Regions from separate parts of the Streptomyces sp. NPDC058051 genome, predicted to be linked through region 1. Evidence: riboswitches for the same ligand, from Rfam matches in the RefSeq annotation. Region 1 holds a riboswitch; each other region holds the start of a gene.
What was found. Region 1 has a riboswitch for cobalamin ahead of ACFVUT_RS25940 (prenyltransferase/squalene oxidase repeat-containing protein). Riboswitches for the same ligand answer to the same signal wherever they lie in the genome.

Region 2: linked by a shared signal. The riboswitch ahead of ACFVUT_RS15575 (CbtB-domain containing protein) and the one ahead of ACFVUT_RS25940 (prenyltransferase/squalene oxidase repeat-containing protein) in region 1 are both predicted to bind cobalamin.
Region 3: linked by a shared signal. The riboswitch ahead of ACFVUT_RS08285 (cobalamin biosynthesis protein) and the one ahead of ACFVUT_RS25940 (prenyltransferase/squalene oxidase repeat-containing protein) in region 1 are both predicted to bind cobalamin.

The regions. Positions count from the first base shown of each region.
Region 1 is NZ_JBHVRW010000018.1:114,759-124,413, reverse strand. It holds gene ACFVUT_RS25965 (aldo/keto reductase) at 1-834, opposite strand, end outside; gene ACFVUT_RS25960 (PHB depolymerase family esterase) at 1,071-2,543, shown strand; gene ACFVUT_RS25955 (ferredoxin) at 2,675-2,908, opposite strand; gene ACFVUT_RS25950 (aldehyde dehydrogenase) at 2,908-4,368, opposite strand; gene ACFVUT_RS25945 (MBL fold metallo-hydrolase) at 4,667-5,704, shown strand; cobalamin riboswitch at 5,807-5,942, shown strand; gene ACFVUT_RS25940 (prenyltransferase/squalene oxidase repeat-containing protein) at 6,051-7,325, shown strand; gene ACFVUT_RS25935 (SCO2322 family protein) at 7,322-8,017, shown strand; gene ACFVUT_RS25930 (energy-coupling factor transporter transmembrane component T) at 8,014-9,177, shown strand; gene ACFVUT_RS25925 (ABC transporter ATP-binding protein) at 9,174-9,655, shown strand, end outside.
Region 2 is NZ_JBHVRW010000008.1:98,942-108,596, forward strand. It holds gene ACFVUT_RS15550 (SDR family oxidoreductase) at 109-843, shown strand; gene ACFVUT_RS15555 (TetR/AcrR family transcriptional regulator) at 1,119-1,847, opposite strand; gene ACFVUT_RS15560 (SDR family oxidoreductase) at 2,149-2,895, opposite strand; gene ACFVUT_RS15565 (GNAT family N-acetyltransferase) at 3,060-3,566, shown strand; gene ACFVUT_RS15570 (CbtA family protein) at 3,672-4,451, opposite strand; gene ACFVUT_RS15575 (CbtB-domain containing protein) at 4,478-4,693, opposite strand; adenosylcobalamin (AdoCbl) riboswitch at 4,697-4,845, opposite strand; gene ACFVUT_RS15580 (histidine phosphatase family protein) at 4,953-5,546, shown strand; gene ACFVUT_RS15585 (dihydrolipoyl dehydrogenase family protein) at 5,757-7,196, opposite strand; gene trxA (thioredoxin) at 7,313-7,684, shown strand; gene ACFVUT_RS15595 (hypothetical protein) at 7,812-8,129, opposite strand; gene ACFVUT_RS15600 (LacI family DNA-binding transcriptional regulator) at 8,201-9,223, opposite strand.
Region 3 is NZ_JBHVRW010000004.1:57,160-66,814, forward strand. It holds gene ACFVUT_RS08245 (ABC-F family ATP-binding cassette domain-containing protein) at 1-746, opposite strand, end outside; gene ACFVUT_RS08250 (neutral zinc metallopeptidase) at 1,029-1,919, shown strand; gene ACFVUT_RS08255 (VOC family protein) at 2,000-2,413, shown strand; gene ACFVUT_RS08260 (hypothetical protein) at 2,468-3,778, opposite strand; gene ACFVUT_RS08265 (alpha/beta hydrolase) at 3,963-5,093, opposite strand; gene ACFVUT_RS08270 (class II aldolase/adducin family protein) at 5,150-5,809, opposite strand; gene ACFVUT_RS08275 (anion permease) at 6,072-7,337, shown strand; gene ACFVUT_RS08280 (hypothetical protein) at 7,373-7,603, shown strand; cobalamin riboswitch at 7,811-7,942, shown strand; gene ACFVUT_RS08285 (cobalamin biosynthesis protein) at 8,087-9,115, shown strand; gene ACFVUT_RS08290 (cobyric acid synthase) at 9,112-9,655, shown strand, end outside.

The sequences.
Region 1 (9,655 bases):
GACGCTCGCCCCGGTCTCCTCGGCCACCTTCCGGAGCGCCGCCTGGCGCGCGGGGGTGCCCGGGTGGTCGAACCCGGGGCCCAGCGGCTTGTCCGCACGGACGTAGGCACCGGCCAGCAGGGGCGAGTACGCGACCGGCACGAGACCGGGTTCGGCCCGCAGATAGCTGAGCAGGGCCCCGTCGGCCACGCCCTCCTGGCCGTCCGGGGAGCGCCGGCTCGGCGGGTCCGTGCGCTGCCGCAGGTAGCTGTGGTGGTACTGCAGGACCTCGTAGCCCGGCAGGCCGGCGGACGCGGCGAGCGTACGGGCCCGTTCCACCTGCCACGCCCAGTGGTTGCTCACCCCGAGCAGGCCGACCGTGCCTTCGGCGACCAGTTCCCCGAAGGTCTCGACGGTCTCCGCCATCGGTACGCGACGGTCCTGGACGTGCGCGTACAGCAGATCCAGCTTGTCCACACCGAGGTTCTCCCGGCTCCGCCGCGCGGACTCCCTGATGACCTCGGCCGAGAGCCCTTCGATGTCGTGGGAGAACGCGGTGGAGGCGACGTTGGGCCGGCCTCCGAGCTTGGTCGCGATGACGATCTCACCGCCGACGCCCCGGCTGCGGCGCCAGCGGCCGAGCAGCTTCTCGCTCTCCCCGCCCTGGGTGCCGTCGACCCAGAACGCGTAGTTGTTCGACGTGTCGATGAACGTTCCGCCGGCCTCGACGTAGCGGTCGAGGATCGCGAACGACGTCGCCTCGTCGGTGATCGTGCCCATCAGCATGGCGCCGAGGCTGAGCACACTCACCTCGCGGCGAGTGGCCGGGTCGGTGCCGATGGTCCGGTAGCGCATAGGGGTCCTTTCCCAGCAGCCCGTATCCGTACGGGCGTTGGCGTCCCGCGTGAGTCTGCGTGCTGGAGTGCGCTCCATGTCAAGGCGCGCAAGAGCGGCACCGCACACAGTCGGGGCCGGGGAGTGTCCGCCGGCCCCATGGGCGCGGCGGACCCCGCCTCATAGCGTCCGCCCCGCACTCGTCAGGAACGCACCCGTCCCGCACTGTCCGCACCGTTCCGTACAGGGAGGCCCCCGTGCGCCCACCGATCCTGCGACGCCTGCTCAGGCGCGTCGCCTCCACGGCCGCTCTCGCCCTCGTCGCCGCGATACTGAGCACCGCGACCGCCGCCCAGCCCGCCGCCGCGGCCGGTGGACTGCAACAGGTCACCGGCTTCGGCACGAACCCCGGCAACCTCCAGATGTACGCGTACACTCCCGCCGTTCTGCCGGCGAACGCCCCTCTGGTGGTCGCCCTGCACGGGTGCACGCAGACGGCCACCGACTACTACAGCCACTCGGGCTGGCCCGAGTACGCCGATCTGTGGGGCTTCGCCGTGGTCTTCCCGCAGACCACGTCCGCCAACAACGCGTTGTCCTGCTTCGGCTGGTTCGACCCGGCCGAGGACAGCAGGGGCAGGGGCGAGGCCGCCTCGGTCGTGCAGATGGTGGACTACGCGAAGCAGCAGTACGGTTCGGACTCCCGCAGGGTGTACGTCACCGGGCTCTCGGCGGGCGGCGGCATGACCGCCGACCTGCTGGCCGCGTATCCGGACGTGTTCGCGGGCGGCTCCGTGGCCTCGGGGCTGCCCGCCCAGTGCGCGACGAGCCAGGCGGCCGCGTCCGGCTGCCAGACGGGCCCGCAGAAGCTGACGCCCGCGCAGTGGGGCGACAAGGTCCGCGCCTCCTACCCCGGTTACACGGGCCCCTGGCCACGGGTGGCGATCTGGCAGGGCACGTCCGACTACACGGTGTACCCGGCCAACGCCACGGCCCTGCGCGACCAGTGGACGGATGTCTGGGGCATCGGCCAGACGCCGTCGGCCACGGACACCCTGCCCGGCAGCACGACGCGCAGCACGTACAACGACGCCTCCGGGAATCCGGCCGTCCAGACGTACTCGGTCTCCGGCATGGGGCACGGCCTGGCGGTGAGCCCCGGCTCGGGCACCGGGCAGTGCGGCTCGACGGCCGCCTACTTCCTGAACGCCCTCTGCTCGACGTACTACACCGGCGTCTTCTGGGGCCTGGACCAGGGCGCACCCGGTGGTGGGGGCGAGCAACTCCCGGCCCCCTCCGGCCTTCAGGTCACGGGCGTCACGGCGAGCAGCGCCGCACTGTCGTGGAACGCGGTCGCCGACGCCGCCTCGTACGCCGTCTACCGCGACGGTACGAAGGTCGCCTCCCCCGCCTCCACGACGTACACGGACACGGGCCTCACCGCCGGCAGTGCCTACCGGTACACGGTGGCGGCGGTCGACGGATCGGGCACGCCCGGCACCGCCTCGTCCCCGGTGACGGCGACCACGTCCGGCGGCACACCCGCGCGGTGCTTCACGGCGACGAACTACGCGCACGTGGCGGCGGGCCGGGCACACACCACGGGCGGCTACGTGTACGCCAACGGCTCGGACGAGAACATGGGCCTGTACAACGTCTTCGTCACGCACACGCTGAAGGAGTCGCCGACGGGGTACTTCGTGCTCGCCGACACGGGGTGCGCGGCCTGAGCACACTCGTCCCGGAAGGCGGCCGGGCACACCGCGCCCGGCCGCCTTCCGGAGCCCGTCCCGTCCCCGGATCCGGCAGAATCAGGGCGTGCCCGGATGGACGCGCCGCAGTCCGCGCGCCGGTCCCGCTCCTATTCCTCCGGTGGGAAGACGACCTCCCCGGAGCCGGTCAGTGTGATCGTGATCGCCTCGACGGGGCACCCTTCGGCCGCGGCGAGGACCTTCTCGTTGGCGTCGGTCTCGGGGGCTGCCGGGTGGGACTGCCGGGCGGAGTCCAGCGCGAATCCGCCCGGTGCGTGGTTCACGCACATCCCGGAGCCGATGCAGACGCGGCGGTCGACCTCCACTGCCCAGCGGTCCCCCATCACGCCCCCTCGTATCCGGCCGGCAGATGGATCATCTTGTGCTCGAAGTACTCGGCGTATCCCTCGGGGCCGAACTCCCGTCCCAGGCCCGAGTTCTTGTAGCCGCCGAACGGGCCGAGCATGTCGAGGCTGAAGGTGTTCACGCTGTACGTGCCCGTCCTGACCCGGCGGGCGATGTCGACGCCGTGCGCGGTGTCGGCGGTCCAGACGCTGCCGCTGAGGCCGTAGTCGGAGTCGTTGGCGATGCGTACCGCCTCGTCCTCGTCGCCGTACGGCAGGAGGCAGATGACGGGGCCGAAGATCTCCTCGCGGGCGATGCGCATGGAGTTGTCGACGTCACCGAAGAGGGTCGGCTCGACGTACCAGCCCCGTTCCTGGGAGGCCGGACGGCCGCCGCCGGTCAGGATCTTGGCGCCTTCGTCCTGGCCGATCCGGATGTAGTCGAGCGACCGCTGCTGCTGGCGCCGCGCGACGAGCGGGCCGAGTTCGGTGGCGGGGTCGAGCGGGTCGCCGACCTTCAGCGCACCCGCGGCGGCGGCGAACGCCTCGGCCATCTCGTCGTAGCGGGAGCGCGGCACGAGGATGCGGGTCTGGGCGACGCAGGCCTGGCCGTTGATCATCCAGGCGAAGGGGACGATGCCCGCGACGGCCGTGTCCAGATCGGCGTCCGGGAGGATCACGGCGGCGGACTTGCCGCCCAGCTCCAGCGTGACCCGGGTGAGGTTGCGGGAGGCGACCTCCATCACCCGTCGCCCCGCGGCGACGGACCCGGTGAACGACACCTTGTCGACGCCGGGATGCCCGACCAGGTACTCGCTGACCTCGCGGTCGGCCGGCAGGATCGACAACACCCCTTCCGGCAGCCCCGCCTCCGCGGCGATCTCCGCCAGGACGTAGGCGTCGAGCGGGGATTCGGGCGAGACCTTGAGGACGGCGGAGCAGCCGGCCAGCAGCGCGGGCGCGAGCTTGGCGGCGGCGGTGAACTGCGGAACGTTCCACGGCACCACGGCCGCGACCACCCCGACGGGCTCCCGGCGCACCAGCAGCGGCCCGAGCACCCCGTCGCGCCGCTCCTCGTACGGGAAACCGCGGGCGACGGTGATCGCCGCGTCCCACACCATCATCGCCGCGAGGGCCTGCACCATCACGCCGGACGTGTACGGGGTGCCGTTCTCCGAGCTGATGATCCGGGCGATCTCCTCGTACCGCACGGCGAACGCGTCCTTGATCCGGGTGATCACCTCGATCCGCTCGTCCACGGTCATCCGTGGCCAGGGCCCCTCGTCGAAGGCCCGCCGGGCGGCGGCGACGGCCCGGTCCACGTCCGCCGCGCAGGCGTGCGGCACCCGGCCGATCACCTGTTCGGTGTGGGGCGACACGACCTCGATGACGTCCCGGCCCAGCGGATCGACCAACTCCCCGCCGATGAACAGTTTTCCGTGTTCGACAAGCTCGGTCATGGCTGCTGCCTCCCGCGACCCGGCACGTTACCTGACTCCGTGTCAGAACTGATACCAGTTCCAGTTCCAGGAGTCCACGGCCGCGACGGGCCCGCCCGCGCCGACGACACACCGGTTCCACCCGCCGGACGGCCACGAGGGCATCGGGGCCGAACAGTTGGCCGACCGGGGGGTCAACTGGAACAAGTTCTCGTTACAGTGGGCGCGGTGCACCGCACAGCCGTACGTCCGGTACGCCGACCAGGTCGCGCGGAGCGATGTCGTGCGGAGCGATGCCGCGCGGAGAGAGGGGGAGCCCATGACGCAGGTGACCGATCACGGCGGGGGCGTGCACAGCATCAAGGTCCCCATCCCGGACAACCCGCTCGGGCACACCCTGGTGCACGTACTCGACACCGGTCGCGGCCCGGTCCTGATCGACACGGGCTGGGACGATCCGGAGGCGTGGGACACGCTCACCGCCGGGCTCACCGCCGTCGGTACGGGGGTCGGCGACATCCACGGTGTGGTCATCACCCACCACCACCCCGACCACCACGGCCTGTCCGGGCAGGTGCGCGAGGCGTCCGGGGCCTGGATCGCCATGCACGCCGCCGACACCGCGATCGTGCGCCGGACCCACGAGTCCCGGCCGGACACCTGGTCGGCGTACCTCGCGGCGAAGCTCACCGCGGTCGGTGCGCCCGAGGAGCATCTCGCGCCGTTGCGGGCGGCCATGGCCGGCGGCCGGATGCGCACCCTGCCCGGGCTGCGGGCCGCGGTTCCGGACCGGGAGATCGTCCCCGGTGAGCTGCTCGATCTGGCGGGGCGCGCGCTGCGGGCCGTCTGGACGCCGGGGCACACGCCCGGCCACGTCTGCCTCCACCTGGAGGAGGAGCATCCGGGAGATCTTCCCGGCCGGGGCCGGCTCTTCTCCGGCGATCACCTGCTGCCCGGAATCAGCCCGCACATCGGTCTCTACGAAGACCCCGACGACGCCACGGTCACCGATCCGCTCGGCGACTACCTCGATTCCCTGGAGCGCGTCGGGCGGCTCGGGGCCGCCGAGGTGCTGCCCGCCCACCAGTACGCGTTCACGGATGCCGCGGGGCGCGTGCGGGAACTGCTGCACCACCACGAGGAGCGGCTGACCGGGCTGCTCGGACTGCTGGTCACCCCCCTGACGCCGTGGGAGCTGGCCGAGCGGATGGAGTGGAACCGGCCCTGGGCGCAGATCCCGCACGGCTCGCGGAACATCGCCGTCTCGGAGGCCGAGGCGCATCTGCGGCGGCTGGTGAAGCTGGGCCGCGCGGAGGCGGTGGCGGGGAGCGACCCGGTGACGTACATCGCGGCGTGACGGACCACCGAACGACCCGGTGACGTACATCGCGGCGTGACGGACCACCGGCGGGGCACCGGGGTCGGGGGTGTGACCGCCTCCACCCGGGCGCTCCGGCCCCGACCGGTAGAGTGTGCGGGTCGTCATCATGCCCGTCCAGGGGGAAGCCGGTGCGAATCCGGCACTGACCACGCAGCCGTGAGCCGTCGTCGCAGACGGTGAGTCGGAATGCCCTGCCTGCGGTTGTGACCGGCTCGCACCACCGGAACCCCGGTGGTCGGCACCGTCGAGGTATACGGAGCCGGAGCCTGGTGCGTGAGCGTGCCTGTGCCCGGTTCCCCGCGCAGGAGAGGCCCCGCCCGCCATGACCGTACGCCGCAGCGCAGCAGCGCTCGCCGCCACCGCCACCGTGCTCTGTGCGGCCACTGCTCCGGCCGCGGTCGCGGCACCGTCCCCGTCGCCCTCGCCGTCCGCCGCGTCGCCCTCCGGGCTGTACGGCACGAAGGACCCCACGTACGACGGCGTCTGGCGGCAGTCACTGGCCCTCCTCGCCCAGCGGATCGAGGGCGTCACGCCCGCGACGAAGTCGGTGGACTGGCTGATCGCCCAGCAGTGCGCCGACGGCGCGTACGCCTCGTACCGGCCGGACGTCTCCCAGCCGTGCACCGGGAAGACGGTGCTGGACACCAATGCCACCGCGGTCGCCGTCCAGGCGCTCGTCGAGGTGGGCGGCCACCGGGAGACCGTGAACGACTCGGTGCGCCGGCTGAAGGCCGTACAGAACGAGGACGGCGGCTGGGGCTACACCGCGGGCGCGCCCAGTGACGCCAACTCCACCTCGCTGGTGATCGGCGCCCTCGCCCGGCAGGGGCAGCGGCTCGGGGACATCACGACGCACGGCGGCAAGACGCCCTACGCCCCGCTGCTCGCGCTCGCGATCCCGTGCGGCGGCAAGGACGGCGGCGCCTTCGCCTACCAGCCCGACAAGGCCGGCAAGCTCGCGGCCAACGCGGACGCCACCGCCGCCGCCGTGCTCGGCACCATGGGCAAGGCCCTGGCCGTCGGGGACAACGCCGCGACCAAGGCGCCCACCTGCCACCCGGGCACCGGCCTCACGCCCGAGCAGGCCGCCCAGAACGGCGCCCACTACCTCGCGAACGCCCTCGCCGCGAACGGCCATCTGGACCTGGCACCGATGCCCGGCGCCGACGACTCCACCCCGCAGCCCGACTTCGGCAACACCGCGGACGCGGTCGTCGCCCTGTCCGCGGCGGGCCACCAGGACAAGGCCGCCGGGGCCGTGGCCTGGCTGAAGAAGAACTCCGGGTCCTGGGCGGAGGAGAACGGTCCCGCCGCCTACGCGCAACTGGTCCTGGCCGCACACGCGGCCGGTGCCGACGCCCGCGACTTCGGTGGCGTGAACCTCGTCGACCGGCTGAACGCGACCGGTCCCGTCCCCGCGGCCGTCACCACACCCGACCCGTCCGCCGACACCGGCTACGTGCCCACCGAGAAGGACCAGGTCCACAGCGGGGACGATGTGATCGGCGGCGTGTGGTGGTACGTCGGTATCGGCCTCGTCGTCGGCGCGGGCGCCGGTTTCCTGATCAGCGGCCGCCGGAAGAGCCAGCAGCTGTGAGGCGGGCAGGAAGGGCCGCCGCTCTCCTGGTGGTCCTCGGCGCCGTCCTGGCCGTGCTCGGCACGGGGACGGCCCAGGCGGCCGGGTACCGGTACTGGTCGTTCTGGGAGGGCTCCGGCACGGACTGGACGTACGCCACGCAGGGCCCGTCCCTGGTCCGGCCGGACGACGGCGCGGTGCAGGGCTTCCGGTTCTCGGTGAGCGAGGACTCCCAGGATTCCGCGAATCCGCGCAGCTCCCCGGACTTCGCGGAGATCTGCGCGGACACCCCGGCCGAGGACGGCACCAAGCGGGTCGCGCTGGTCATCGACCCGGGCACCGCGGCGGACGCCCCGGCCGGCGAGACTCCGCCCGCGCTGCGCACCGCGTGCGCGCGGGTCGCCCCGGACGCGAGCACCGCGGAAGCGCTCGCGTCGGTGGCCAAGCCGCTGCGCTACAGCAGCGACGCCCTCCTCTGCGCCATATCCGGCTACCCGGCCTCGGGCTGCGGCGAGCAGGTCTCGGGGGACGGCGGGCAGGCGCCCGCCGCGTCCGCGCCCCCGGCAGCCTCGGACTCCTCGGACGCCTCCGCCGCCTCGGACAGCTCGGACAGCTCGGGCGGCGGACCGTCCGCCGGAGTGCTGGTCGGGGTCGGCGCCGTTCTCCTCCTCGGCATCGCCGCCGTCGCGCAGGCCCGCCGCCGCCGCGGATGACCGCCCCGGCCACGGGCGTCACCGGCACCGCGCGGTCGCGCCGCCCGCTGCGCGCCCCCGGGGCGACCCGGAGCAACGCCCTGCCCGCCGGGGCCTGGTGGCTGTGGGCCCTCGGCCTCGCCACCGCGGCGTCCCGGACCACCAACCCACTGCTGCTCGGGCTGCTGGTGGGGGTGGCGGGCTATGTGGTCGCGGCGCGCCGGACGGACGCGCCGTGGGCCCGTTCGTACGGGGCGTTCATCAGGATCGGGCTCTTCGTCATCGGTGTGCGGCTGCTCTTCTCCGTCTTCCTCGGTTCGCCGATCCCCGGGACGCACCCGGTGTTCACCCTCCCCGAAGTGCCGCTGCCCGACTGGGCGAAGGGTGTCAGGATCGGCGGCCGGGTCACCGCCGAGCAGCTGGTCTTCGCCCTGTACGACGGGGCGAAGCTGGCCGCGCTGCTGATCTGCGTCGGCGCGGCGAACTCGCTCGCCAACCCGGCCCGGCTGCTGAAGTCGCTGCCGGGTGCGCTGTACGAGGTGGGGGTCGCCGTCGTCGTCGCGATGACGTTCGCGCCGAACATGGTCGCCGATGTGGTGCGGCTGCGCACCGCGCGGCGGCTGCGGGGCCGTCCGACCGGCGGCGTCACGGCGGTCCTCCAGATCGGACTGCCGGTCCTGGAGGGCGCGTTGGAGCGATCGGTCGCGGTGGCGGCCTCGATGGACGCGCGGGGGTACGGGCGTACCGCCCAGGTTCCGCCCGCCGTCCGGCACACCACGAACGTCCTCACGCTGGGCGGACTGCTCGGGGTGTGCGCGGGCACGTACGGTCTGCTGGCCGCGCAGGGCGCCGTGTACGGAATGCCGCTGCTGATCGCCGGGCTGGTCGCCGCGACGGCCGGGCTGCGGCTCGGTGGTGCCCGCTCGGTCCGTACCCGCTACCGGCCCGACCGGTGGGGTGTGCGGGCCTGGCTGGTGGCCGTCTCGGGGGTCGTGGTGGCGGCGGCGATGATCTGGGCGGGCAGTGTCGACGGGGAGGCGCTGCGCCCCGGCGTCGTACCGCTCGTCGCACCGGTGCTCCCGCTGTGGCCCGCGGCGGCGGTGCTGGTCGGGCTGCTGCCCGCGGTGGTGGCGCCCGTGCCGCCCCCGGTGGGCACCCCGAATCCCGAGGAGAGCAAGTGATCCGCTTCGAGCACGTCTCCGTGCGGTACGAGGGCGCACCGCACCCCACCCTCTCCGGGGTCGATCTGACCGTCCCCGAGGGCGAGTTGGTGCTGCTCGTGGGCCCGTCCGGGGTCGGCAAGTCGACGCTGCTGGGGGCCGTTTCTGGTCTCGTTCCGCACTTCACCGGTGGCACGCTGAGCGGCCGGGTCACGGTCGACGGGCGCGACACCCGCACCCACAAGCCGCGTGAACTCGCCGATCTGGTCGGCACGGTGGGGCAGGACCCGCTCTCCCACTTCGTGACCGACACGGTCGAGGACGAGCTGGCGTACGGAATGGAGTCGCTGGGCCTCGCCCCCGACGTGATGCGGCGGCGGGTCGAGGAGACCCTGGACCTGCTGGGGCTCGCCGGGCTGCGCGACCGGCCGATCGCCACGCTCTCCGGTGGCCAGCAGCAGCGCGTCGCGATCGGCTCGGTCCTCACCCCGCACCCGAA
Region 2 (9,655 bases), on a different contig from region 1:
GTCCGCCGTCCGCCGTCCGCGCGATCAACGATCAAGGTCACCACGCGCCACCGCCACCCTGCACGTGCTGGCTAGTATCCGAGGATCACGCCGACGAATGGAGCGCACATGCCGACCGGAAGAGTCGCTTTGGTCACCGGAGGGTCGCGTGGCATCGGCCGGGCCATCGTCGAACGGCTCGGCGCCGATGGGGCGCGAGTCGTGGTGAACTACCGCTCCGACGCCGATGCGGCTGCGGAGGCCGTGGCCACCGTGCGGCGCACGGGCGGCCAGGCAACGGCGGTACGCGCGGACGTGTCCGACCCGGAGCAGTTGCGCGGTCTGTTCGAGGAGACGGAGCGGGCTTACGGCGGGCTCGACATCCTGGTCGGCAACGTGGGCATCGCGCGGTTCGCCTCCCTGGCCGACACCACCGATGAGGACTTCGAACAGGTCTTCGTGACCAACGCGCGTGCCACCTTCCTGGCCTTGCGTGAGGCCGCCCACCGGATACGCGACAAGGGCCGCATCATCGTGATCTCCAGCGGTGCGACGGTGACGGCACGGCCGGCGAGCGGCCTGTACGCGGCCAGCAAAGCGGCCGGCGAGCAGCTCGTGCTGGCGGCGGCCAAGGAACTCGGCCCGCGGGGGATCACCGTCAACAGCGTCCTGCCCGGCGCGACCCGCACCGACGCCCTGGAAGCAGGGGCGACCGCCGAAGCGCTGGCTGCGACTCGTGCGCAAACACCCCTGGGACGGCTCGGAGAACCCACCGACATCGCCGCGATTGTCGCCTTCCTCGCCTCGGAGGACGGTGCCTGGATCACCGGCCAGTCCATCCGTGCGGGAGGCGGCCTCTTCTGATCGGGACGCGGCCTGTCGTGGTCGCCCCGACCAGCGCGCGGGAACCGTGACAGGCCGCCTGAATGCTCAACCACGTGATGGGGCCGGGCCATTCGGCCTCCCCTGATGTCCTCGACGCGCCGCCGCTGCCGCATGTCACCGAGCCGGGCCACGAACCCCTGATCCTCCGGTCTCGGATGGTCGCGGTTGGTCGCGGCACGAGTCGTGTTCCCATCACACGGCCCTGATGAACGATCACGAGCTGAACGTCTCACCGCCTGGCGTGCACGAGCTCGTCAGCGATCGTGGGGGACGTTCGACAGGCGGTTCAGCCATTCCGTCAGGAGAGCGCCCTCAGCGGTGCTGAGCGCCGGGTCGGGCGACTGCCGCAGCAGTGCGTTCAGCCGGGCCGCCGCGGACGGCACCTGGGCCTCGGACACGGCAGCCCCCGTATCGTCCGCGCCTGCGGATGCGCCGGACACGTCCGGGGTGAGGACCGCGGCGAGCACGGCATCGCGCACCCGCCGCGACATGCCCGGATCATGGAAGGTGGCCGGGCGGGCGACGAGCATCAGCGCCACGCCGACACTGGCCGACATCACCATCTGCGCGGCCAGTTCGGGGGCCAGACGCAACTTGCCCACGGCTGCGGCCCGTTCCAGATCCCTGGTGAGGATCCGGTGGGATTCGAGAGCCGCGGCCGGCGGAGTGCGCATGGCCGGTGAATTCATCAGCCGGTAGAGATGGGGGTTCCGCTGGGCGAACTCGACGTGGATGTCCCAGCCGTTGCGCAGGTCCGCGATGGGGTCCGTGCTCTCGTCGCGCTGCCGCTTCGTCGCCAGGTACTGGTCGAAGCCGTGGTCCACCACCGCGGACAACAGGCCTTCCTTGTCGCCGAAGTGGCGGTAGAGCGCCGGGGCACCCACCTGCGCGGCCTCGCACACGGCCCGGGTGGAGATGTCCCCGTCCGGGGACTCCGCGATCAGCCGCGCCGCGACTTCCAGAATGCGTGCTCGTGTGCTCATCGCTCGGACGCTATCAAAGGCGCCCCAACGGATGCCGGACGACCGCACGAGGGACACAGCCCGATCCGGGTGGGCTCGACCGCACGAGGGACACAGCCCGATCCGGGTGGGCTCGACCGCGCGAGAGGAGCGCAGGCCGACGTCGGCTCCGGCGCACTCGGCCGCACAGAAAAGACGCAGGCCGGCCCCGGTGCGCCCGATCACGCAGAGGGAGCACCGGCCGCCCCCGGCGCGCTCAACTGCACACGAGACGGGGGCGCGTCCGTGACGGCCGGGACTCCGGGGCCGGAGCCCGCGCCGGTCAGCCGATGCCGCCGTTGGCACGCAGCACCTGGCCGTTGACCCAGCGGGCAGGACCGGCGAGGAAGGAGACCACCTCGGCGATGTCCTGCGGCGTGCCCAGACGTTCCAGCGGCGTCCGGTCGGCCAGACTCGCGATGGTCTGCTCGTCCTTTCCTTCCAGGAACAGGGCGGTGGCGGTCGGCCCGGGGGCGACCGCATTGACCGTGATGTCCCGCCCGCGCAGCTCCCGGGCCAGGATCAGCGTCACGGCCTCGACCGCGCCCTTCGTGGCCGCGTAGGCGCTGTAGCCCGGCAGTGCCAGCGCCAGCACGGAGCTGGAGAAGTTGATGATCGCCCCGCCCTCGCGCAGGCGGCGTGCCGCCTGCTGGTCCACGACGAACGTCCCGCGGATGTTGGTGCGGTGCATCCGGTCCAGAGCGTCCAGATCGATGTCGGCCAGGGGCGCGAGGGTCATCACGCCCGCCGCGTGCACGACGACATCGATGCCGCCGAAGGACTCCTCAGCGGCATCGAAGAGGGCCGAGACCGCGACCTCGTCGGCCACGTCGGCCCGGAAGGCGATGGCGCGCCCGCCCGCCGCGGTGATCGCCGCGATCGCCGACTCGGCCTCGGCCCGGTTTCCCGCGTAGTTGATGACGACGGCGAATCCGTCGGACGCCAGCCGCTCGGCGCTCTCACGGCCGATTCCCCGGGAACCTCCGGTGACGATCGCCACCCGGCGTGCTGTGGCGTGCTGCTCGCTCATGGCTGTACTCCCCTGTTCCGGGCGGCCGTGAATTCAGACCCGAAAGAATCAACGCTAACGCGATTACCGTAGCACTGCTACGCGCAGGTCGACCAGCGACACCGCCGCCGCCACCGCGCAATCCGGGTGCCGCGCTTCGGGGTCGCGTGATAATTCACTCGGTCATGACCGACCTTGAGACCTCCCGCCTCCTCCTCCGCCCGATGAGCGCCTCCGATGCCTTGCGGGTGATGGCGGGCGTGCCGGGAGAGGGCGCCCACTGGGCGCCCGGGTACCCGTCCCCCGGCGAGATGGCCGCGGCCGAGCGTTTCCTCGACACCTGTGCGACGACGGGTGACCCCAGCCCGTTCTGTTCGTACGAGATGCGGCGCCGCGAGGACGGGTTGGTGATCGGCGGGCTGGGTTTCCACGGCGCGCCGGACGAGAACGGGCAGGTCACGATCGGCTACGGCCTCGTCCCCTCGGCGCAGGGCATGGGTTATGCCTCCGAGGCGCTGCGCGCACTGCTTCTGTTCGCCCGCGACCAGGGCGTGCGCTGCGTGCACGGCGACACCGATCTGGACAACCTCGCGTCCCAGCGCGTCATGACGGCCGTCGGCATGCGTCTGGTGAAGGTGGACGCGCGCCTGAAGCACTACCGGATCGACTGGGATCAGCGGGCCGGGCGGTAGGCGCTCCCTCCCCGGCCGCCGGTCCGGCCACGCGGGTCACGACGACGGACCCGCCGGGCAGCTCCCGGCGGGTCCGTCGTCTTCCGGTGGTCGGTGGTGTGTCGGTCAGCCGGTCACCACGGCGGCCCGGTCCGCAGCACCGTTTCCGGCCCTGGAGGAGCCGGCTCCCGGTGCGAGAAGCCGTTCCGTCAGCCAGCCGAAGACGAGGCCGAAGGTGATCCAGAGCGTGGCCTGCACGGCAAGGGTGGCCAGGCGGAACTCCCACAGCAGGGAGGCCGGGAAGTCCTTTCCGACCTCGTTGTACGAGGGCAGGAACGCGTACGAGAGTCCGATCACGAGGACGTAGGCGGCGGATGCGGCGATGGTCGCGTTCCAGTTGCCCAGGCGGGGAGCCAGCCGCTTGCCGAGGATGACGGCGGCGACGGCCAGCAGCACACTGAGGGCGACCATCAGGAAGAACAGGGTGGTGCGTCGGCCGATCGTGTCGGGGTTGCCGACGGCCGGCGGGTTGGCCGGGTACTTCAGGAAGGGAACGACGTACACCGTCAGCAGGGCCGCGCCCGCGATCAGGGCTGCCGTGGCCCGCGGGCCGAATCTGCCGATCCGGCCGAGGGCGTAGCAGTAGACGAGAGCGGCGATGCCGCCGATCGCCACCCCGAAGACGAGCACGCCGGTGGCAAGGCCGGCGGTGGACTGCATGGTGCGGCTGACGAGTTCCTCGCCGCCGCCGTGGTCGTGGCTGTGGCTGTGTGCCTCTTCGAGGGCGATGGCCGCGTCGACGCGGGACTCGCCGAGGAAGTAGGCGACGACCAGAGCGAGCGCGCCCGCGACGAGGCCGGCCAGCATGCCGCGGACGAGCAGGGCTCTGACAGATATGGAGTTCATGAGGTTTTCCCTGGTTGGAAGTTACGTCAGTGGCAGGGGAAACCGAGGAGGTGGCGTCCGTCGTGGACCCACTCGTGGACGCTTTCGCCGGAGATGACCGCGGTGGCGCCCTGTTCGGCGCCGACGAAGTACAGCAGTACGAGCATGAGGATGCCGAAGAAGACCGCCCAAGGGGCAATGGCCTTCAGGGAGATGGGGGTGATCGCCGGTACGGCGGTGGCGGGCGCAGCACTCTGTGCCATGGCAGAACCTCCTGAGGGAACACGCGTCCCGATCGTGGTGCCTGAGACGAAGGTGCTGGGTCTGACTTCCCGTACGGGTACGGGTTCACAGTGGCGCGACCGTGCCGGATTCTCACCGGACTTCCGTCACACCTTCGCCATGTTCGTTGCGACGATACCGGCTGGGAGCGGACACGGCCATGGCCCCTTCGGGGCAGTGGCGCCCGGATGCCATGGTGGGGTGGCCAGAAGGGCCACCGTTCAGGGAGTTGACCCGGTCATGACGATCCAGGTGATGTTGATCTCACCGGCGCTCAACGCCGCGCTGCGCGAGGCCCGCTTCGACGGCGATGCTCCGCTGGACGCGGCCGGGGTCCGACAGGCCCGGGAGGCCGCGGCGGCGGTGCCTGCGGCCGACCGGTACGTGTGCGGGCCGTCGGAGCGGTGCGCCCGGTCCGCCGAGGCGTTGGGTGTGCGTGCCGCACTCGAACCGGCGCTCCGTGGCTGGGACATGGGCCGGTGGAGCGGGCAGCGGCTGGTGGACGTGAGCGCGCGCGAGCCGGAGGCGGTGTCGGCCTGGATGACCGATCCTTCGGCGGCCGGGCACGGCGGTGAGTCGTTGCTGACGTTCTGTGCACGGGTCGCCTGTTGGCTGGATTCCGTGGAGTCCGCGTACGACGGGGAGGACGGCCGGGTGCTGGGGATCGTCGAGCCCGCGGTGGTGCGGGCCGTGATCGTACGGGCACTCGGCCTGCCGACCCTGGCGTTCTGGCGGCTGGACATCGCCCCGTTGACGCTGACCGGGCTCAGCGGCCGGTCCGGGCGGTGGAATCTGCGGTGTGGGCAGCCGCTGTCCTCCGCCGCGGGGGACTGACGCGCTCTCCGCAACCCCGGCGGACAACCGACCGCTGCGGGGCGGTGAACGACGTCCCCGGCCCGCACGGCCACATGACGCCCCGTCACCGTCGGCATCGGCATCGGCATCGGCATCGGCATCGGCATCGGCGGACGCGACGTCTTCGACGAGCGCACGGTACGGGAAGGCGCGCCCCGCCCGGGGAAGCGCCGGACAGGAACGGGCCCCTTACGCGTCGCGGTACGTCTCCAGCAGGCGCAGCCAGATCTCGCTGATCGTCGGGTACGAGGGGACGGCGTGCCACAGCCGGTCGAGGGGGATCTCGCCCGCGACAGCGACCGTCGCCGAGTGCAGCAGCTCGCCGATGCCGGGTCCGACGAAGGTGACACCCAGCAGGACCTCACGGTCGAGGTCCACGATCATGCGGGCGTGGCCCTGGTAGCCGTCGGCGTACAGGCCGGAGCCCGCCACCGCGGCGAGGTCGTGGTCGACGGCGCGCACACGGTGGCCCGCCTCCTCGGCCTCAGCGAGGGTGAGGCCCACCGATGCGGCCTCGGGATCGGTGAAGACGACCTGGGGGACGGCCGCGTGGTCGGCGGAGGCCGCGTGGGCGCCCCATCGGCCGGTCTCTGTCGGTGCGCCCGCGGCACGGGCGGCGATCGCCGCGCCCGCGATGCGGGCCTGGTACTTGCCCTGGTGGGTGAGGAGTGCCCGGTGGTTGACGTCACCGACCGCGTAGAGCCAGCCGGTGCCGTCCACGCGACAGCTGTCGTCGACGCCGAGCCAGGAACCGGGCTTCAGACCCACTGTTTCGAGGCCGAGGTCGTCGGTGCGCGGGGCGCGGCCCGTGGCGAAGAGGATCTCGTCGGCCTCGATCTGCTCGCCGGTGTCCAGCTCCACGGTGACCGGGCCGTCCGGGACCGCGCGCCGTACGGCGGTCGCCGAGGTTCCGGTTCGGATGTCGGCGCCCGCCTCCGTCAGCGCGCGGGCGACCAGCTCGCCCGCGAAGGGTTCCATCTTCGGCAGGAGTCCCTTGCCGCGGACCAGCATCGTCACCCGGGCGCCGAGGGCCTGCCAGACAGTGGCCATCTCCGTCCCGACGACGCCGCCGCCGACGATGACGAGGCGGCCGGGCACCTCCTTGGCGCTCGTCGCCTCCCGGCTGGTCCACGGGCGGGCCCCGTCGACGCCGGGCAGTGCGGGGACGACCGCGCGGCTGCCGGTGCAGACGGCGACGGCGTGCCGGGCGGTGAGCCGGTGCTCCGTGCCGTCGGGAGCCGCGACGGAGACCGTCTTCTCACCGGTGAGCCGGCCCTGGCCCCGGTAGATGTCCGCCCCGATCCCCTCCAGCCAGGTGACCTGCCCGTCGTCCTTCCAGTGCGAGGCGTAGGTGTCACGGCGGGCAAGGACGGCCGTCGCGTCCAGCGGTCCCTGCACGGCCTCGCTGAGGCCCGGGATGCGGCGGGCGTCGGCGCGGGCGACCACCGGGCGCAGCAGGGCCTTGCTGGGCATGCAGGCCCAGTACGAGCACTCGCCGCCGATGAGTTCCACCTCGACGACCGCTGTGCTCAGACCGGCCGCGCGGGTACGGTCGGCGACGTTCTCGCCGACCGGGCCCGCTCCGATCACCACGACGTCGTACTCGGTGTTCAGGGAAGCATCTGTCATGGGGACAGTCTTATCGCCGGGTGTACGCGACGGCCACATGGGCAGGCGGAATAGCGCAAGCACAGACACCGTTGTGCGGAACACGTCCGAGCGGGCACAGGAAGAGGTAACACAGCATGAGCACCGTTGAGCTCACCAAGGAAAACTTCGATCAGGTCGTCAGCGACAACGACTTCGTCCTGATCGACTTCTGGGCTTCCTGGTGCGGCCCGTGTCGGCAGTTCGCGCCGGTCTACGACTCGGCGTCGGAGCGTCATGAGGACCTGGTCTTCGCCAAGGTCGACACGGAGGCGCAGCAGGAGCTGGCGGCGGCCTTCGAGATCCGCTCCATCCCCACACTGATGATCGTCCGGGACAACGTGGCGGTGTTCGCCCAGCCCGGGGCGCTGCCGGAAGCGGCGCTGGAGGACGTCATCGGGCAGGCGAGGAAGCTGGACATGGACGAGGTGCGCAAGTCCATCGAGGACCAGAAGAACGAGCAGAAGTAGCACCGGAAGGAGGCGCCCGCGCGCAGGAGCGGGGCGAGGTGCCGCAGGAGCGAGGCAAGAGGCCCGGCCGCCGGACACCGACCGGCAGCCGGGCCTCTCTGCCTGGCCGCACACGGCCGGCTCTCGCTCAGCCGGCGGAGTCGCCCTCGGTATCACTGTCGGCATCGCTGTCGGCGCTGCCCTGGGTGGGCTTCTCCTTGATCCGGACCGACAGGCCGTAGTCCAGCTCGGCACCGTCGACCAACAGGGCCTCGACCGTGCGCGTCGCCGGGTCGATGTCCGCCACGACGCCGTCACCCGAGTACCGGGGGTAGCCCGATGCCCCGGTCTCGCCGGTCGCCGCCACGACCGCCGAGCGGATGGCGCCGGCGGACTCGGCGGCGTCGGTGGAGTCCTCGGCGAATCCGGGGACCAGCAGGATCTCGTAACTCTGCGGATGGCTCATGGTCATGACGCTAAGCAAGCGGCGCGCGGTACGCATGTCGCGGCGCCGGTGCCCGGTGCGGAGGGGGCGACTCAGCTGGATTCGCGGTGGACCACCCCGACCCGCAGCAGCTCGTGGTGCTCGGGGCCGCCGCCAGGGTGCTGCACCAGCCGGTCGACGAGGTCCGCCAGCGGCTGTGCCGTGGCGAGCTCCATCCGAACGGTGCTGAGCCGGGGCCGCAGCAGTCTGCCGAGCATCAGGTCGTCGGCGCCCACCACGGCCGTCTCCTGGGGCACCTCGATGCCGGCGTCCTGGAGGGCCCGCATCAGGAGCATGGCGTATTCGTCGTTGTACGCGAACACGGCGTCCAGGCCCAGGGTGCGCCAGCGGGCAGCCAGCCGGGCGGCCGACTCCTCCTCGTAGCGCAACGGCAGAGGTTCGATACGGGCCCCGTGCCCGGACGCGGCCTGCCGGGCTCCGGCCAGCCGGGGTTCGGCGAACAGGCCGAGTCCACTCTCCTCGGGCATCACGACGCCGATGCGCCGCCGGCCGCGCTCCAGCAGATGTCCGATCGCGCAACGGCCGACCTCCCGCTGGTCCATGACCAGCGCATGGGCGCCGGCCACAGGCCGGGGCCCGAGGGTGATCACAGCCTTCGCTCCGGAGCGCCTGAGTACGGATATGCCCTGCGGCGTGAGCTCGATCGTGCCGGGCGCGATGACGGCGGCGGGCCGGAGTTCGGCCCAGGCGCGAGGCGCGTCGTCGGCGTCCAGACCGGTGCTGCCGTACTGGACCACGGTGTAGTCGAGGCGGCGCAGCCCGGATTCCAATAAGTGGAAGAAGTGGTGGTGCAGGGGGTCCGTGGGGAAGTGCACGGTGGGCAGCAGCACCGTACGGGTGTGTCCGGCACGCAGACTGCGGGCCGCCGCGTGTGGCACGTAGCCCAGCTCGGTGGCCGCTTCCCTGACCCGGCGGCGGGTGGATTCGCTGATCCGGACGGCCGCGTTGTTGTTCAGTACGTACGACACGGTGGCCCGGGAGACTCCGGCGAGCCGTGCTACGTCGGCGCTGGTCGGGACGGGGCCTTCGGTGGGCTGTTTCGGTAAGTGGCTCATGGCGTCGGGCAGTCTTCCAGACCTGTGCGGTACGGGTGCGCTCCGGGGCATGGACGACTCCTCGACGACGGGACTGCGCGGCCGGGTGGCCAGGACGGCGGGGGGTGGGCCGGTCGGCGAGGTGATCGTACGGACCCTGGGTGGCGCCGAGCACTCCCGGAGCCGGGCGAGGAACGCGCCGGGCGGAGGAACGCGTGGGGCTCGGCGCGGTGATGAGCTGATCGAGCGTCTGCGTGCTGCCTGCTGCCTGCTGCCTGCTGCCTGCTGCCTGCGTGAGAACGATGGTGTGAACCTCAACCTCCGGTACAGCGTGAGGTCGACGTCGAAGTCGAGGTCAAAGTCGAGGTCGAGGTCGAGGTCGGCTGTGCACGGAGCGGGCAGGACGCCGCGCGATCACATGCGGGAGTGCGGGGGTGACGGCGTGTCCGGTCG
Region 3 (9,655 bases), on a different contig from region 1:
CGCTGCTGCTGGTAGAGCTTCCAGCCCATGTTGTAGACGTCGATCTGCGAGCGGTTGGCGTCGAGGTAGAACACCTTGTTGACCACCGTCTCGACGAGCCCGGCATCGTGGGAGATCACGATGAAACCGCCGCGGTAGGTCCTGAGGTAGTCGCGCAGCCAGGCGATCGAGTCGGCGTCGAGGTGGTTCGTCGGCTCGTCGAGCAGCAGGATGTCGGCGTCCGAGAACAGGATGCGGGCCAGCTCGACACGGCGGCGCTGACCGCCGGAGAGCGTGTGGAGCGGCTGCCCGAGCACCCGGTCGGGCAGGCTGAGCGCGGCGGCGATGGTGGCGGCATCGGCCTCGGCGGCGTAACCGCCCTTGGTGAGGAACTCCGTCTCCAGGCGCTCGTACTTCTTCATCGCCTTCTCGCGGGTGGCGCCCTTGCCGTTCGCCATCCGCTCCTCGTTCTCGCGCATCCTGCGCAGGGTCTCGTCGAGGCCACGGGCGGAGAGGATGCGGTCGCGGGCGAGGACGTCGAGGTCACCGGTGCGCGGATCCTGCGGGAGGTACCCCACCTCGCCGGAGCGGGTGATGGTGCCGCCGGCCGGGTTGCCCTCGCCCGCGAGGCACTTGGTGAGCGTGGTCTTGCCCGCTCCGTTGCGGCCGACGAGACCGACGCGGTCCCCCTTGGCGATGCGGAAGGAGGCGGACTCGATGAGGATGCGGGCGCCGGCACGCAGTTCGATGCCGGAAGCGGTGATCACGGTAAAACTCCAGGGCGGTTGGACGGCGGACGGGACGGCTACGGACTCACGACTCGACGCCGTTAATGCACAAGGAGAATTGCCATACGGCTCATTCTACTGGCGGTGTGCAACTGCTTTTCCGCATGCGGGGCCGCACGCGACGGAGGCAGGCGCCCGAGCGATCACTCAGCGCCACCGCCCCACTCCACCGCGCGACAAAATGGGGCATGACCGAGCGAACCATCCCATACTCGGCGGAGGCGGTGAGACGCCACAGCCGCGCCAGAGGGTGGTTTCCCCATGCAGTTCGACGACGATGCCGATCTGGACACGTCCGAGGTCCAGGACGTGCGCGGCAGCCGCATCCCCGGAGGCAGGGCCACCGTGGGCGGCGGCCTCGCCGGTCTCATCGCACTGATCCTGGGCCTGTTCCTGGGTGTCGGCCCCGACCAGCTCGGCCTGTCGTCCGGCGACTCGGGCACGACCGCGACGGCCTCCTCGGCGGCGCAGGTCCAGCAGACCTGCCGGAGCGGGCAGGACGCGAACACCCGGGACGACTGCCGGACCGTCGCGGTGGTCAACAGCGTTCAGGACTACTGGAGACAGGAGTTCCGGCGGCGCGGCGGGACGTACGCGAACGCGCCGACGGTTCTCTTCACCGACCGCGTCGGCACCGCGTGCGGCTCCGCGACCTCGGCGGTCGGCCCGTTCTACTGCCCGAGTGACCGGAAGGTCTATCTGGATCTGGGGTTCTTCGACGAGCTGAAGACGCGGTTCGGCTCCAGCGGCGGCCCGTTCGCCCAGGCGTACGTCATCGCCCACGAGTACGGGCACCACGTGCAGGACCTGATGGGGACGCTGAGCCGCGCGCAGGACGGGCGGACCGGCGCGAACAGCAATGCGGTCAAGGTGGAACTGCAGGCGGACTGCTACGCCGGGGTCTGGGCCCATCACGCGACGAGCACGCCGGACGAATCGACCGGCCGTCCACTGATCACCTCGCTGACGAAGGCGGACATCCGGGACGGGCTCGACGCGGCGGCCGCGGTCGGCGACGACCGGATCCAGGAGAAGTTCCAGGGCCGGGTCACGCCGGAGTCCTGGACGCACGGCTCGGCCGCGCAGCGGCAGCAGTGGTTCACCACCGGCTTCCGCGGCGGCGACATGGCCGACTGCAACACCTTCCGCTGAGAGCCTTTCGGGTGACCGATGGAAGACTGAGACGCAGATCACAGAAACGGGTCACGGGAGTACGAAAAGAGGTGGGCGTCATGGCAGGCGCACCGGCCGGCGTTCCGACGATCTATCCGACGATTCTGTACGACGACGCGAAGGCCGCGATCAGAACACTGACGGAGGGCCTCGGCTTCACGCAGGAAGCGGTGTACGAGGGCGAGAACGGCACGGTGCTCCACGCGGAGCTGTCCTGCGGCAACGGCAGGGTGATGGTCGGCTCGAAGGGCCGCGAGGGCGTCTTCGCCAAGGCGATGCAGGGCGCGGGCCCGGCCGGTGTCTACGTCGTGGTGGACGAGGTCGACGCGCACCATGCCCGGGCCGTGGAGCACGGGGTGGAGATCCTGATGCCGCCCACGGACCAGGACTACGGCTCACGGGACTTCATGGCGCGGGACGCGGAGGGCAACGTCTGGACCTTCGGGACGTACGCACCGGGGTCGGCGGACTGACGGCCGCGGGGACGGGCCCGGGACCGAGCCCGTCCGACGCGTGGACCGGCCGTGCTACACGCCGCCCGTGTGCACCTGGAAGGCGGCCCGGCGCACCGCTTTGGCCAGCGCGGGGTCCGGGTGCGCGGCGGCCAGGGCCACCAGCACCTGAACGGTGCGCGGGTGGCCGACGGCCCGTACCTCGTCCAGCAGCGCCGGCACCGTGCCCTGGACGGCCGAGTCGAGGTGCCGGACCAGCAGCGTGGTCTCGCCGTGGTCGGCGACGGCCGCCGCGGTGTCGACCCAGAGCCAGGTGGCTTCCTCCCGGCTGAGGACGTCCTGGGCGTCCTCGGGGTCCGCGCCGTCGTACTCGGCCAGCCAGAGCAGGGCGTAGGGGCGCAGGCCGGGGTCGCCGACGACCGACCGCACCTCGGGTTCGGCGGGGGCGCCGACGACCCGGAGCGCCTCGAAGGCGAGTCCGCGCAGCAGGGCGTCCTCACCGCGGGCGACGGCGAGGAGTTCGGCGACGGCGCTGCCGACGGGGCGGGCGGCGAGCCAGGCGCGGTACTCCGCGCGGGCCGGGCCGGGGGTGAGCCGGGCGCAGCCGAGCAGCATGTCGGCGGCGGCCTGCTCGATGTTCCCGGCCGGGCTCTGGGCCGCGACGCAGATCTGTTCCAGCTTGACCCAGACCGCCCAGTTGCCGAGCGGGGTGAGGGTGGCGTGTCCGGCGCCGAGGGTGAGGGCCCCGACGGCGGCCAGCCCCTCCAGGGCCCAGTCGAGAAGGAGGGCGATCAGGGCGGCGGGGTGTGCCTCGGCGGCGGTTCCGGCCGGTGCGGCCGGCGGCTGCGGCCCGTACGGCACCTCGCAGCGCTCCTCGTGGAGCTCGGCGACGCGCTGGCCGAGCAGGTCCAGGAGGGCGGGCACGGCGACCGGCCCGGCCGAGAGCTGGAGGAGGGAGAGCACCTGGGGCACGGCCTCGACGGCCTCGGCGACCGCGGTGGAGTCGATGCCGTCGGGTGCGGGGTGGACGAGCGACCACGCGTCGAAGAGCGCCACCCAGCCGCGGAGCACGGCGGAGTCGTCGCGGTCCCAGGCGCGCAGCCGCCAGCCGGGGCGCGCGGTGTCGCCGTGCAGTTCGACCAGACCGGCGAGCCGGGCCCGGTCCCAGCCCGAACGCATCTGGGCCGGGGACAACTCCATGACCGCCGCGGCCCGTTCCAGAGCCTGGGCGGCCGGCGGCGGTGCGCCGGGGATCGCGCCGTCGGCTGCCCAGCGGGCGATCCGTACGGCGTCGGCAAGGACGGTTCTGGCCTGGCGGGCCAGTTCCGCCCTGGGAGGAGTGCCCTCCGGGGGGCGGGGAGCCGGCCTGGTGCGCCGGGTGGTCACGGCCTTGCGAGCGGTGGCGAGGGGTCGCGGGCGGACAAGTCGCAGCCTGGAGTCGCGCGGGGTACGGGACGTCACGGGAGCAGTCTTGCCCCTGACGGCCCGAAAGCCCAAACGGAACCCGAATTCGCGGTGGAGGGAGTGGTGGCACGGGCCCGGCACCAATCGGCCGATCCCTCGCATCAGGTCACATCAGGGGCGTGAGGAAGCGGCGCAGGGCCTCTTCGTAGTGGACCGGGTCGGCGTTCCACATCGCCGCGTGCGGAGCCTGCGGGACGGTGTGCAGGGCCACCAGGTCGGGCCGGCGGGCGGCGAGGTCGCGGGACGGCTGCCAGGGGGCCAGGGTGTCGTCGGGTCCGTGGAAGATCAGGGTCGGGGCACGCAGCGACGGTGCGAGGGAGCCGTCCAGGAGCCGGGCGCCGCGCAGCCCGGTCTGCCCCTGGGCGGCACGGACGGCGAGCGGCAGCAGGGCGGCCGGGATGCCGCGGGCCGTGGCCAGGGCGCGCATCGTGGTGGCCCAGTCCAGCACCGGCGAGTCGAGGACGAGGCCGCAGATCCGGCTGCGGAGTGCCGAGTTGACGGCCGCGTGCAGTGCCATCGAGGCGCCGGTGGACCAGCCGTACAGGACGACCTTCTCGGCGCCGTACCGCACCGCGAAGCGAATCGCCGCGTCCAGGTCGCGCCATTCGGACTCACCGAGGTGGGCGAGGCCGTCCGGGGAGCGCGGCGCTCCGGGGTCGCCGCGGTAGGCCGGGTCGAGCACGGGCAGGCGCAGACCGTGCAGGAACTCCATGACGTTCATGGGGTGTTCCCTGGTCGTGCCGAGGCCGTGCACGGTGATGACCCAGGTGTCGCGGGGGCCGGGCAGGAACCAGGCGGGCAGGGTGCCGAGTTCGCCGGGGATCTCGACCTCCTCGTACGTGAGGCCGAGGGCCGACGAGGGGTCGCCGCTGTGCAGTTGCGGGGTGACGCGGACCTTGGCGCCGGGCTCCAGGGTGCCGCTGCTGACGCGTTCCAGTCTGCGGACGACGGTGTCGGGGGCGTGGTGGGCGTGTGCGATCACCGGGCCGACGACGGCGTGGACGTCGTCGCCCACCAGTCCGTACGTACCGGGCCGCAGGGCGGTGAAGGAGCGGGTCAGGGTGACCTGCCCGGCGGCCGTGGCGTGCACGGTGAGTCCGCGGTCGGCGGGGAGCGGTCGTCCGGAGGGCGCCCTGAGGGCGGCGTGGCTGGCGTACCGGCCGGCCGCGACCGCCGCTGCCGCACCGCCGCCGAGGACCGTGGTGACGGCTGCTGCCGTGATGGTTGCCGGGCGCACCGCTCCAGTCTCCCGGGGTGCACCGCACCCTGCCAGCGGACGGGGGCCGTCCGGTGTCAGCCCGGTTGTCCGTATCCCTTCAGCGCCTCCCGCACGTCGCTCAGCTGGGCCGGGGAGAGCAGATGGGGCGAGCGGCCGGGCACGGAGCTCGCGGTGAGCCAGAGCCGGCAGAGCCATTCCAGCTGGGCGGTCCTGTCGTACGCCTCGTCCAGGGTCGCTCCGTAGGTCACGGTTCCGTGGTTCTGGAGCAGGCAGCCGGTGCGGTCCCGCAGGGCGGCGAGCATGTTCCCGGCCAGTTCCTCCGTCCCGTAGCGCGCATAGGCCGCGACCCGGACGGGGCCGCCCAGCAGGGCGGCGGCGTAGTGGACCGCGGGGACCTCGGGGACCAGGGTGGAGACGGCCGTGGCATGCACCGCGTGGGTGTGGACGACGGCAACCGCCTCGCTGTTCCGGTAGACCGCGAGGTGGAGCGGGAGTTCGCTGGTGGGGGCCAGCTCGCCGAGGACGCGGTTGCCGTCCAGGTCGACGCCGACGGCGTCCCCGGGACCGAGCCGGTCGTACGGCACTCCGCTCGGGGTGACCAGGACCGTCGCACCGACGCGTGCCGACACGTTTCCGGAGGTCCCGACGACGAGGCCGTCCGCCGCCGTCCTGCGGGCGGTGGCGACGACAGCGTCCCAGGCCCGTTCGATCGCGTCCCCTCGGTCATCACTCATACGAGGATCCTGTCAGCCCGGGAGGCGAACGGGCATGCGATCGGCCGGGAAGGTCACAACCCGGTGACGTTCACAAAAGGTGCGCCAGGGGGTGGATCGGGCCCGGTGGGGCTCCGTGCGCGGACCGCGCCGCGCCGCGGAGATCAGGAAGAGGAATCCGGTCCCGACAGGAGACACCACAGCGCCCTTCCCAGTTCATCTTCCGTTCACTCAGGTTGCCTACGGTCCACTTGCCAATGACGTCGAACGATTGCCTGGGTAAATGGAACACATCACGCTGCTTCTCGCGATTGTGATCGTGACAGCTCTAGTGTTCGATTTCACGAACGGTTTCCATGACACCGCCAACGCGATGGCGACCACCATCTCGACCGGCGCACTCAAACCGAAGACAGCGGTGGCCATGTCCGCCGTTCTCAACCTCGTCGGCGCGTTCCTCTCGGTGGAGGTCGCCAAGACGATCTCCGGCGGGATCGTCAACGAGAACGGGCTGCGGACAGAAGTGATCTTCGCGGCACTCGTCGGCGCCATCCTGTGGAATCTGCTGACCTGGCTGGTCGGCCTTCCGTCCAGTTCCTCGCACGCCCTGTTCGGCGGCCTGATCGGCGCCGCGGTGATGTCGGCGGGCTGGTCCTCCGTCAACGGCGGCACCGTCGTCACCAAGGTGCTGCTCCCGGCGCTCGCCGCGCCGATCGTCGCCGGTCTGGCCGCGCTGCTGGCGACCAGGCTGACGTACCGGATCGGCGGGAAGATCCGCAACGACGCCCAGGAGAAGGCCACCGCCAAGGGCTACCGCGCCGGTCAGATCGCCTCGGCCGGACTGGTCTCCCTCGCCCACGGCACCAACGACGCGCAGAAGACCATGGGCATCATCACCCTGGCCCTGGTCACCGGCGGCGTCCTGCACCCCGGCTCCAACCCGCCGGTCTGGGTCATCGTCGCGGCCGGTACGGCCATCGCGCTCGGCACCTACCTGGGCGGCTGGCGCATCATCCGCACCATGGGCAGCGGCCTCACCGACCTCAAACCGCCGCAGGGCTTCGCCGCCCAGACCAGCGCGGCCACGGTCATCCTGGCCTCCTCGCACCTCGGCTTCTCGCTCTCCACCACGCAGTCCTGCTCCGGTGCCGTGATGGGCGCGGGGCTCGGCCGCCGGGGCGGCGTGGTCCGCTGGTCCACCGCCACCCGGATGTTCGTCGCCTGGGGTCTGACCCTGCCGGCCGCGGGACTGGTCGGCGCCGGTGCCGAGTTCCTCACCAAGCAGGGCACGTGGGGTGTCGTCGTCGTCGCGGCGCTGCTGCTCGCGGGCTCCGGGGCGATATGGCTCGTGTCGCGTCGCAAGCCGGTCGGCCACGGCGACGTCGCACCCGCCGCCGACGGAGCCGAACCCGCGGGCGTCGTCACCACGGCCATCGCCGCCGTCAGCCCGCCGCCCACCGGCGCCCAGGCGGCCGCCCAGGATCTCAAGACCACCATTCCGGCTCCGGCCGCGACCTCCCAGGACCCGGCGCGACCCGCCACCGTCTAGGTCGGCCGCCCCGGCAGACCGGCTAAGGAATCAGCATGAAAATCGACTGGGCAGCCCTCGGCTCCGTCTTCGGCGTCTCCCTCGTCGTCACCGTCGCGCTGGTGGGTCTCTTCACCCTGGGCATCGTCGGTCTCTCCAAGCAGCCCGAACCGGCGGCGCAGGGCGGCTCCGGCGGCTCGCTGCTGCTGGCCCGCGCGGGCGCGTACGTCTGCTTCGCGCTGTGCGCGACGGCGGTCGCGTACGGGATCTATCTGATCGTCGCCTGACCTCCGTCAAGGCATCCCCCTTCTCCGCACGCTCCCGACGGGCCGGACCCACGACATGGGTCCGGTCCTTCGGCATGGGTCCGGCCCTTCGGCGTTGTGGCTCCGGCCCGATGTGGGGCACAGCACACCGCACCGCCGCAGGTCAACGGCAAGTTGACGGACGTTCGCGGAGCGTGGTGGACTGCCGGAGCCAATTACGGCGACAGCAGAGGAAGCCGGTGCGAATCCGGCGCGGTCCCGCCACTGTCACCGGGGAGCAGTCCCCCACACCGGAAGTCACGGCACGCGCGAGCGGGCTGGAAGGCCGGGGGAACTGCGGATCCGGGAGCCAGGAGACTCTCGTCGCCCGTCACGTCGATCCAGGGCGCGGACCCTGAGTGAGGACATATCGCCATGCCTGGCTGCCGTGCGTCCGTTGCTTCGATGCTCTCGACGAGAGCCGCCTGTACGAGGACCCTTCGAGGCGTGAGCGCCGGTTGAGCCATGCGTGCCGATCGCGTTTTCGCGTACGGCGCCACGGCCGGTCTGATCGGCGACCTGCTGTTCGGTGATCCCCGCAGGGGACACCCGGTCGCCGCCTTCGGGCGGGCCGCGGCGGGCGTCGAGCACCGTCTCTGGCGCGACCACCGCGGGTGGGGCGCGCTGCACACGCTCGTCTGCGCCGGAGGCGCCGCGGGGAGTGCCGTGCTGGTCACCCGTGCCCTGCGCCGTCATCCCGCCGCCTCGGTCGCCCTGACCGCGGCCGCCACCTGGTCCGTCGTCGGTGGTACCTCCCTGGGGCGTGAGGCCCGCACGATCGGGGCCGCGCTGGCCGCCGATGACCTCGCGTCGGCCCGCGAGCGCCTGCCGCACCTGTGCGGGCGCGACCCGCAGTCCCTCGACGGACCGCAGATCGCCCGCGCCGTGGTGGAGTCCGTGGCCGAGAACACCTCGGACGCCGTGGTCGGCGCCCTGGTGTGGGGCGCGCTGGCCGGCGTGCCCGGACTCGTCGGCTTCCGGGCCGCCAACACCCTCGACGCCATGGTCGGCCACAAGTCGCCCCGCCACCGGCGCTACGGCTGGGCCTCGGCCCGCCTCGACGACCTCGCGGGCTGGCCCGGTGCCCGGCTCACCGCCCTGCTGGCCGTGGCCGCCGGCGGGCGGCCACGGGGCGCGGTGCGGGCCTGGCGGGCCGACGCGGCCAAGCACCCGAGTCCCAACGCGGGACCGGTGGAGGCGTCGTTCGCGGGCGCGCTCGGCGTACGGCTCGGCGGAACCCTCGCCTACGGAGGCCGGATCGAGCACCGCCCCGTCCTCAACGGGGAGACGGGCCGGGCGGTGGAGACCGAGGACATCGAACGCGCGGTGCGGCTCTCGCGCCGGGTGAGCGTGCTCGCCCTCGGCGTGTGTGTGGTGGGGCGACTGGGTGCCGGCCTCGCCGCACGGCGCATCGCGGGACGACGGAACGCGGGCCTGCCCGCCGAAGCCCTTCGGGCCGCGGGACGACGGACCGCAGGACGGAGACGGACATGAGCGGCGGGCTGCTGGTCGCCGGAACCACCTCGGACGCCGGCAAGAGCGTCGTCACGGCGGGCATCTGCCGCTGGCTCGTACGCCGGGGCGTGAAAGTGGCGCCCTTCAAGGCGCAGAACATGTCGCTGAACTCGTTCGTCACCCGCGAGGGTGCCGAGATCGGGCGCGCCCAGGCGATGCAGGCCCAGGCCGCCCGGGTCGAGCCGACCGCGCTGATGAACCCGGTGCTGCTCAAGCCCGGTGGCGACCGCTCCAGCCAGGTCGTGCTGATGGGCAGACCGGTGGGCGAGATGAGCGCGCGCGGCTACCACGGCGGCAGGCAGGAGGCGCTCCTCGGCACGGTCGTGGACTGCCTGGAGCGGCTTCGGGCCACGTACGACGCGGTGATCTGCGAGGGCGCGGGCAGCCCGGCCGAGATCAACCTGCGGCGCACGGACATCGTGAACATGGGCATCGCACGGGCGGCGCGCTTCCCCGTGGTGGTCGTCGGCGACATCGACCGCGGCGGCGTCTTCGCCTCGTTCTTCGGTACGACGGCGC